Regions from separate parts of the Ureibacillus sp. FSL K6-3587 genome, predicted to be linked through region 1. Evidence: riboswitches for the same ligand, from Rfam matches in the RefSeq annotation. Region 1 holds a riboswitch; each other region holds the start of a gene.

Region 1 (3,134 bases):
GAAAATGGGCGGGTGGAAAGGCAGTCCGTCAATTTGGAAAAGCCCCTTTCCACAGCATCAGAAGCCGGTTTGTTAGGATTTGTCTTAGCCCCCGATTTCCAAGAGTCCAACAAGGCATTTGCATACTACACTTATACGGATTCCAAGGGGCAAATTAATCGCATCGTCCGGTTGAGGCTGGAAAATGATTCATGGGTTGAGGAAGAAGTGTTGCTCGATCACATACCGAGCGGGCCGGTTCATCATGGCGGAAGGCTGAAAATTGGCCCGGATGGCAAGCTTTATGCGACAGCCGGAGACGCATTGCAGTCATCCATCGCACAGGATGTAAATGCCCTTGGAGGGAAAATCTTAAGGCTCAATTTGGATGGTTCCATTCCTTCAGATAATCCTGTTCCGAACTCTTATGTTTACAGTTTCGGCCACCGCAACCCCCAAGGGCTCGCTTGGGCACCGGATGGAACCCTTTATGCAAGTGAACATGGAAATAGTGCCAATGATGAAATCAACCGGATTGAGCCGGGGAAAAATTACGGCTGGCCGGTCATCGAAGGGAAAGAGGAAAAGGAAGGCATGGTTTCTCCATTGTTTACATCCGGTTCCAATAAAACATGGGCGCCTTCGGGGATGGTCTATACAGATGGGAAGTTGTATGTTGCGGCATTACGGGGGGAAGCGGTGTTGGAGTTTGATTTAAACGCAGGAACAACAAAAGAAGTGATCAGCGGTTTGGGGCGGATTCGGGATGTATTCATTGAAGGGGATAATTTATACTTTGTAACCAATAATACGGATGGCCGGGGAAAACCGGGGGAAAATGATGACAAACTTTATCGAATGGCTTTATCAGAATTAAAGCCATAATGAAAAAAGGCTGTTGAAAAAGCGCGCCGCTTTCTAAACAGCCTTCCATTTTGCCGTCCGTCTTAAGATCTTTGATTCTCCATGATTTGTTGCATGTATTGATTGGACTCTTCCAAAGTCGTCATTGTATTCATCATTGAACATGCCGCGTCCAGGATAGGGAAAGCAAGGGCTGCACCGGAACCTTCTCCTAGCCGCATGTTCATGTTTAACATCGGCTCCAATCCCAATAATTCGCTGGCGATTTTTGCCCCAGGTTCTTCTGACATGTGGGATGGAATAATGTAATCCTTCACTTTTGGTTCCAATTGATAAGCGATTAATGCGGAAACAGTGGAAATAAAGCCGTCGATCACTACCGGAATGCGGTTGGCTGCGGCACTTAGCACGACACCGGCCATTCCGCCCAATTCCAATCCGCCCACTTTCGCCAAAACATCAATTGGATCATCAGGATTTGGTTGATTGATTTCTATTGCACGACGAATTACATCAATTTTATGTTGAATGCTATCGACACCCGCCCCCATTCCGGTTACTTCACCAGGGTCATAGCCAAAAAGAGCCGCTAAAACCGCACTGCTTGCTGTGGTATTGCAAATGCCCATTTCCCCGGTTGCTAAAACGTTGACCCCTTGTTTTACTTGATCATTGGCCACTTCGATGCCCACTTCAATGGCCCGGATGGCTTCTTCCCGTGACATAGCCGGTTCTTTGGCCATATTCGCAGTCCCGTATCGTACTTTTTTATTAATTACGCCAGAAGTTTCCGGCAAATCGGCATTGATGCCGACATCGACAGAAACCACTTTGGCTCCTGCCGCTCTTGCAATGGCGCACACACCGGTAAACCCTTTGGCGAAACCAATGGACTGCATCACCGTTACAATTTGAGGGTTATTGGATACATTTTCTTCATAGACACCGTGATCGGCGGCCAATGATATAACCGCTTTATTGGATACATCCAGCTCCAGTTTTTCCGTAATCCCGGCAAGTTGTACCGCGATTTGTTCCAATTTTCCTAAACTGCCTGGCGGTTTGCAAAGGGCATCCACTTTTTCCCTCGCCTGTTTCATGATTTCTTTGTTTACTGGTTGAATAGCTTGCAATGTTGATTGCAATAGTTCCATTTCAATTCCCCCATCAATTAATTTTTTCAATAATAAATAAAAGTCTGCAGTTTATTGGCATGCCAAATAAACTACAGACTTTACCATCGTACTGTATGTTTCAAGTAATCAGGCAGGTCTCCTGGCTCAGGTTCATCGCAACTATGGGCCTTCCCAGTTTCCCAGTGGCATATTCCATATTGCTCCCCCATACAGTGGTGGGTCCGCTAAAGATTCTCACTTTATTCCCTATTCTCCCATAAAGGGCACCTAATTACGTGGATATTCTTTTTCTAAATAATGTATGATGAAAATAAAGTTTCGTCAAGATGTTTTAAATCTTTTGCATGAAAAGTAAATTGAACGTTGGAATCGGTAGAAGCTGATTGGTTTGACGATCATCTATACAGTTGTATACAATTCGGGTGGTCATCTGTAAACATATGTATACATAGTTGCTGATACAAAGGTGGAGAAGGAGTTAGAACATGCATGCAGCGATAAAACTTTCAAAATATTTGAAGCCCTATAAGCATTTTGCGATATTGGCGCCAATCCTCATGATATTGGAAGTGGCAATGGATTTGATCCAGCCGACCATTATGCAAAAAATAATCGACGAAGGGATCGCGACAAAGGACCCAACACATATCATGGTGATGTTTGCTGCAATGATGGTATGTGCAATTATAGGATGGTTTGGAGGGGCGGGCTGCACGTATTTCAGTTCGAAAGCGGCCGTCAACTTTGCATCCGATATTCGGGCAGATTTATATGAAACCATCACCTATTTTTCTAACAGCAATAAGGACAAATTTACGTTGGGGAAACTGATTACGAACTTGACCAATGATGTGGAAATGCTGCAAAGGGCGTTAAACATGCTGTTGAAAATATTTGTCCGGGGCCCTTTCATGTTTGTCGGGGCTGTCGTGGTCGTCTTCTTTACGGCAAGAGATTTATTTTCCGTATTATTTTTTGTTGTCCCTGTCCTGATCGTCTGTTTATATGTGTTTATTAAATTATCGATTTCATTATTCCGGAAAGTCCAGGAAACGATCGATGTTGTGAATACCCGTGTACAGGAAAATTTATCAGGCATCCGTGTCATTAAAGCCTTTAACCGCATGCGCCATCAAGTGAAGCAATTTGCAGGTG
Region 2 (3,134 bases), 1.6 Mb from region 1:
GAAGGGCGCTCCCCGTACGAAAAAGTGGTCTCCCGGCTTCAAAGGCTGTTACAAAAAGAGATTGATTTGCCAAAGGAAAAAAACAGATTGGTTGAAATCCCTGTCTGTTACGGAGGAATCTATGGCCCGGATTTAACGGAAATTGCCCGAATTCACCATTTGTCTGAAAAAGAAGTCATTGAGATACATACAAAAAACGATTATCTTGTCTACATGTTGGGCTTTGCACCCGGATTTCCTTTTTTGGGCGGGATGGATGAAAGAATCGCAACTCCCCGCAAAGAAACACCCCGATTGAAAATCCCGGCCGGTTCTGTAGGGATTGCCGGAAAGCAAACAGGGATTTACCCCCTTGAAACACCTGGAGGGTGGCAAATCATTGGCCGCACCCCATTAAAATTGTTTCTTCCGGATCAAAACCCGCCAACGTTATTGCGGGCAGGAGACCGGATCCGTTTTGTCCCCATTACTGAAAAAGAGTTTATGGAATTAGAAGGTGAAAGGTCATGACGATGACAATACTGAAACCGGGTCTTTTAACGACGATCCAAGATTCAGGAAGAAGGGGTTTTCAGCAGTATGGCGTCATTGTTGGAGGGGCAATGGATACCCTCTCTTATCGCATGGGGGAAATGCTGTTACAGCAAGCGCCTTCTGCGGCACTGGAATTCACTTTAATCGGTCCGACGGTGAAATTTAATTGTGATGCGGTGTTTTGTTTGACAGGGGCCAATTTTCATCCGCTCTTGAATGAGAAACCATGCCGGATGTGGAAGCCGGTTTTTGCCGAAAAGGGCAGCATTTTAAAGCTGGGCTCCTGCAAAGATGGAGCAAGGGGCTATTTGCACATCAAAGGTGGAATTCAAGTCAAGAAAGTATTAAATAGTTACAGCACTTATATCCGTGCCGGGATAGGAGGATTTAAAGGCCGCCCTTTGCAAAAAGGAGACGAACTTCCAATTCCGGAATCGAAGCCAGTGCAAAAAGGGAAGTGGGGGATTCTTCCGGGAGATTGGTTGATTAAGAGTCGGGATGCGGAAATTCGGGTGGTAAAAGGGACGGAATATGATCGATTTGCGGAAAAAAGCAGGAATGCCTTCATCAATTGCATCTTTACGATTTCGAAAGATGCGGATCGCATGGGTTACCGTTTAATGGGGGATAGTCCACTAATTACGAAAGAACCTATCCAATTATTATCAGAGGCAGTCACCTTTGGAACCGTCCAAGTGCCTCCAAGCGGGCAGCCCATTATCTTAATGGCGGATTGTCAGACGACGGGCGGTTATCCTAAATTGGCTCAAGTGGTTTCCGTTGATTTGCCGAAACTCGCCCAACTTCAACCCTTTTCGAAAATACGCTTTCAACTCATTTCTTTGGAAGAGGCCCAAAAGTTGTACATTCAGCAGGAAAAAGCATTAAGACGATTGGAAATCATGCTTAAACATTAAGTTTTTCCAATTCCACTTGTATTTAACAAATCTGCATGTTACAATGTTACACGACAACACAATATATAGTATATTTGTTTATCAGGTTCTACTATATATAGTAGATTAAAAGGGAAATCAGTGAAAATCTGATGCTGTCCCCGCAACTGTAATTGCTGACGAAAAGTTCAAATCCACTGTGCCAATGGCATGGGAAGGGAACTTGTAGGATGATGCATGAGCCAGGAGACCTGCCTGATAAACGGAAATTGCTCATTTCTTCGGGGGCTAAGAAATGGAAGCAAAAGGTCCATTTCTTAGCGCCTGATTGTTTCCATTTCAAAGCCTTACCCGAAAAAGGGTATGGCTTATTTTTTTGTCATTGAATTGATGGAAAGGAGAAAGGATATGAAGTTATATTCCAAAAAAGTTTGTCCAAAGTGCATGTTGATGAAATTTGAGTTAAAGAAACTGGGTTTCGAAAGACAATATGAGGAAATAAACGTTGATTCCAATGAAGAAGCGAAAGAAAGATTATTGAAAGCCGGATTCTTTACTGTCCCGGTTATGGAAATTGACGGTGAGCTGATGGATGACATGGAAGAAGCTAAAAAAATCATCGGCATGATGAAGGTATGATCGCTTATGCCTCAAGAACCGGAAATGTGCGGTTTATCGTTCATCAATTAGGATTGCCGAACATTGAAATTCAAGAAGGGCTGATATTGGACGAACCCTTTTTGTTGTGCACTTATACCGATGGAATTGGGGAAGTGCCACCAATTGTAGAAGGGTTTTTAAAAAATAATGCCCACCTTTGCAAAGGAGTGGTGGCAAGCGGGAATTCCAATTTTGGTCATTCTTATTTTTGCCGTTCTGCAGATGTGATCAGTGAAACTTATGGCATCCCGATTGTTGAAAAGATTGAATTAAGGGGATTTCAAAAAAATTATCACGCCATTATGGAGTTTTATAAAAGAACGATACAAGGGGGGATTTTCAGATGAAAACATATTTAATGCTCAATAATGAAGTGTTGAATCACTATCGGCAAACGGGCCGCATCGACTTGGAGAAAGATCGGCAGGCCACCCGTCAATTTTTCTTCGAGTATATTCATCCCCGCATGCGCCAGTTTTCGGGCATAGAAGAAAAGGTTCGTTATTTAATAGAAGAAGGTTATTATGAGGAAGCTTTCTTGAAAAAGTATTCCATGGACTTTATCCGGCAAATATTTGAAATCGCCTATGCCTACCGGTTCCGTTTCCAAACGTTTATGAGCGCTAAAAAATTTTATGACAGCTACGCAATGAAAAGCCGGGATGGAAAGGAAATTTTAGAAACTTATGAAGATCGTATGAGCATTATTGCCCTTTATCTGGCGGATGGAAATGAACAAATGGCGGAAAAGGCGATCCGTGCCATCATGGAAGCTTTTCAACCGGCGACGCCAACTGCCCTGAACAGCGGGAAAAAAGCGCGGGGTGAATTGGTTAGCTGTTTCAAATTGTCGATGGATGATTCGATGAACAGCATTGCCGAAAACATTGGATATTGTCTGGAACTCTCAAGACTTGGCGGAGGAGTGGGGGTCAATTTGACGGATTTGAGGCCTTTTTCCTATATATTTACAACCCTTTGCAACAAAGACGAAATCGAAGAAATTTTTCAATGGGTGAAAGAAAATGGACATTTGCAGTATAA
Region 3 (3,134 bases), 1.7 Mb from region 1:
GAAATCGTGACGGGACCAATAATAGATTGAAAAATGGCACCTTCTATAGGGTTAGTTGAAAAATTGAGTAAAATGACTAGTATACTTGAAATTAGAAATACCACTGGAATAAGCAATAACTTCAAATATAGACGAATCGGAACTTTTCCGATTATTAAAGTAATAACTGTCATGATGCAAAATATGAATATGGATGTAAGAACATTTTGAAATACGATATTCAATATTAATGGAATAAGAGAAAATCCCATTTTTTCGATTGGGTGTTTATTTCTTAAAGGTGATTGATAAGCGAAATATTCTAACATTCTCATTTCTGTATCTCTGCATTTCCGCCCCTATTCCGGCCTCGCATATATCCTATAAAGTAACCAATGAACCCTGCACCGATTGCTCCTTGTAGTACGAATAATAAACTTTCTATTTCACCACTAGGAGGCTCCCAAATACTTGAAAACCATGGTTCATAGGATTGGTTCAGTGCTGTAATTAATTCTTCCGCTTCTCCGTCTGCACCGCCGTATTCTGCATTTCCATTGAAAATCAGCGGGACAATCATTAAAAAAATGATCAAAACTAATAAAAGCATATTCTTTTTTAACATCTTACTTCACCTCCTGAGGTTTCTTTAGTACTTGAAGTAACTTTAATTCTCTTTCGTTGTATTTCAATAAGAAATTCATCACCATTACTGAAATCAATCCTTCAATAATTGCTAATGGTACCTGTGTAACAGCGAATACGCCAGCAAACTTTACAAATGAAGCGAAAATTCCACCAACTTCAGATGGAAAGGCTAGTGCAAGTTGAATAGATGTAATGACATATGTACCTAAATCTGCCAATGTTGCTGCTGAGAAAACTGCTAGAGTAAAGGGCAAACCGATCCTATTGAAGCCTTTAAATACTCCATAGGCGATAAAAGGTCCAGCAATCGCCATCGAAAACGCATTGGCGCCAAGCGTTGTTAAACCTCCATGGGCTAATAATAATGATTGGAATAATAACACGATGGTACCTAAAACACTCATTACAAATGGTCCAAATAATACGGTTCCTAACCCAACACCCGTAGGATGAGAACAACTTCCAGTAACCGAAGGAATCTTTAATGCGGATAATACAAAAGTGAATGCACCCGATAAACCTAGTAATAACTTCGTCTCAGCATTTCTCTTTACTAAACTACTCATTTTCTTTAATCCAATGATTAAAAAAGGGAATGTAAGGAGCCACCAAAATATTGCCCACTTGATTGGTAAAAAACCTTCCATGATATGCATAGCAAAAGCTGTATTAGGAATGATTAATAATACTACTAGAAAGTAAAGTATTTTGATTGAGACTTTCATAAAATTCCTCCTAAAATGAAAATTTGAAAATAAAAAAACACTGCCAAACTAGCAGTGTCCCACAATAAGACATAATAATCCAATCATGCCTATTCGTGTACCTATCCTCGTAGGACACTACCATCCACTCCATACGGCAGGTCTCCTGGCTTAGATTCATCGCTCCAAAATCGCCTTCCCATTTTCACAGTGGCATTTGATTTTGAGCTCCTCTTCACAGTGGCGGGACCGCACTAGATTTTCACTAGTTTCCCTATTAAGCTAATTTTCATTAGCACCGTATGGAATATTCAATTGTTGAAATTTAATTGCATTGTAGCATATAAATTCAAAAATTTCTATATCTTTGTAAATAGAATTAAAAATTTGACAACTCATTTTTTCTTTCAGCCATTACAAAATTAAGATTTTTGCTTTCTTTTGTATCAAAATAGATAACCTATTTAAAATTTTTAGAAAAAAGTAGTACAAACCGGGATTGCTTGTACTACAAATGTTCGTATTCATTGGATTATAGTGGAATATTTCCGTGTTTTTTCTTAGGTCTTGATTCTTCTTTATTTTCAAGCATTTCTAATCCTTGAATTAACTTAATGCGCGTTTCTCTTGGATCGATGACGTCATCCACCATTCCAAGTGAAGCAGCAACGTAAGGATTTGCGAATTTTTCTTTATATTCTTCAATTTTTTCTTGGCGTGTTTTTTCTGGATCTGGGGAATTGGCAATTTCGTTTGCAAAAATGATATTTGCCGCACCAGCAGCACCCATTACAGCGATTTCTGCATTTGGCCAAGCAAATACAAGGTCGGCACCGATGGATTTAGAGTTCAATGCCACGTATGCACCGCCGTATGCTTTACGTAAAATGACCGTAATTTTTGGCACTGTTGCTTCAGAATAAGCATACAAGATTTTTGCACCGTGACGGATGATACCGCCATGTTCTTGTTTAACGCCTGGGAAGAATCCTGACACGTCTTCAAATGTAATGATTGGAATATTGAATGCATCGCAAGTGCGAATGAATCTGGACGCTTTGTCGGATGAATCGATATCAAGTCCTCCAGCTAAAGCTTTAGGCTGGTTACATACAAGCCCTACTGAATAACCTCCAATGCGTGCAAATCCAACAACGATGTTTTTTGCAAATTCTGAATGCACTTCCATGAAGGAACCTTCATCCACCACTTGTTCCACCACTTTACGCACATCATATGGACGAGTTGGTTCGATTGGCACAACGTCAATTAATTCAGGACGCCAATCATCGCCTTCCGGACGTGGCAAGCGAGGTGCTTTTTCTTTATAGCTTTGCGGTAAGTAGCTTAACAATCTTCTGATTTGTTGGATTGCTTCTTCTTCGGATGGTGCACGGAAATGAGCGTTACCGCTGATGGAGTTATGCACTTTTGAACCGCCTAAATCTTCTGACGAAATTTTTTCTCCTGTTACCGCTTCAATTACTTTTGGTCCTGTAATGAACATTTGGGATGTTTTATCCACCATTAAAATAAAGTCTGTAATCGCTGGAGAATATACTGCCCCACCAGCACAAGGACCCATGATGACGGAAATTTGCGGAATCACTCCGGAATAAATGGAGTTGCGATAGAAAATATGACCATATCCGTCCAATGAAAGTACCCCTTCTTGGATGCGGGCACCACCAGAGTCGTTGATACCGATGAATGGCGCACCGTTTTTAGCAGCCAAATCCATCACTGTCGCAATTTTTTTCGCATGCATTTCACCTAGTGCTCCACCAAACACTGTGAAATCCT

Evidence for each region. A riboswitch is a leader RNA that binds a small molecule or an ion and turns the genes downstream of it on or off. The one in region 1 is predicted to bind cobalamin.
Region 2: linked by a shared signal. The riboswitch ahead of NSS77_RS15815 (glutaredoxin) and the one ahead of cobT (nicotinate-nucleotide--dimethylbenzimidazole phosphoribosyltransferase) in region 1 are both predicted to bind cobalamin.
Region 3: linked by a shared signal. The riboswitch ahead of NSS77_RS15310 (energy-coupling factor ABC transporter permease) and the one ahead of cobT (nicotinate-nucleotide--dimethylbenzimidazole phosphoribosyltransferase) in region 1 are both predicted to bind cobalamin.

Annotation. Positions count from the first base shown of each region.
Region 1 is NZ_CP151969.1:1,382,115-1,385,248, forward strand. It holds gene NSS77_RS06800 (sorbosone dehydrogenase family protein) at 1-864, shown strand, start outside; gene cobT (nicotinate-nucleotide--dimethylbenzimidazole phosphoribosyltransferase) at 927-1,997, opposite strand; cobalamin riboswitch at 2,091-2,265, opposite strand; gene NSS77_RS06810 (ABC transporter ATP-binding protein) at 2,465-3,134, shown strand, end outside.
Region 2 is NZ_CP151969.1:3,201,461-3,204,594, reverse strand. It holds gene pxpB (5-oxoprolinase subunit PxpB) at 1-510, shown strand, start outside; gene NSS77_RS15820 (biotin-dependent carboxyltransferase family protein) at 507-1,451, shown strand; cobalamin riboswitch at 1,518-1,704, shown strand; gene NSS77_RS15815 (glutaredoxin) at 1,839-2,069, shown strand; gene nrdI (class Ib ribonucleoside-diphosphate reductase assembly flavoprotein NrdI) at 2,066-2,437, shown strand; partial or broken gene NSS77_RS15805 (ribonucleotide reductase N-terminal alpha domain-containing protein) at 2,434-3,036, shown strand; partial or broken gene NSS77_RS15800 (ribonucleotide-diphosphate reductase subunit beta) at 3,040-3,134, shown strand, end outside.
Region 3 is NZ_CP151969.1:3,105,198-3,108,331, forward strand. It holds gene cbiQ (cobalt ECF transporter T component CbiQ) at 1-314, opposite strand, end outside; gene NSS77_RS15305 (energy-coupling factor ABC transporter substrate-binding protein) at 311-604, opposite strand; gene NSS77_RS15310 (energy-coupling factor ABC transporter permease) at 606-1,352, opposite strand; cobalamin riboswitch at 1,470-1,649, opposite strand; gene NSS77_RS15315 (acyl-CoA carboxylase subunit beta) at 1,864-3,134, opposite strand, start outside.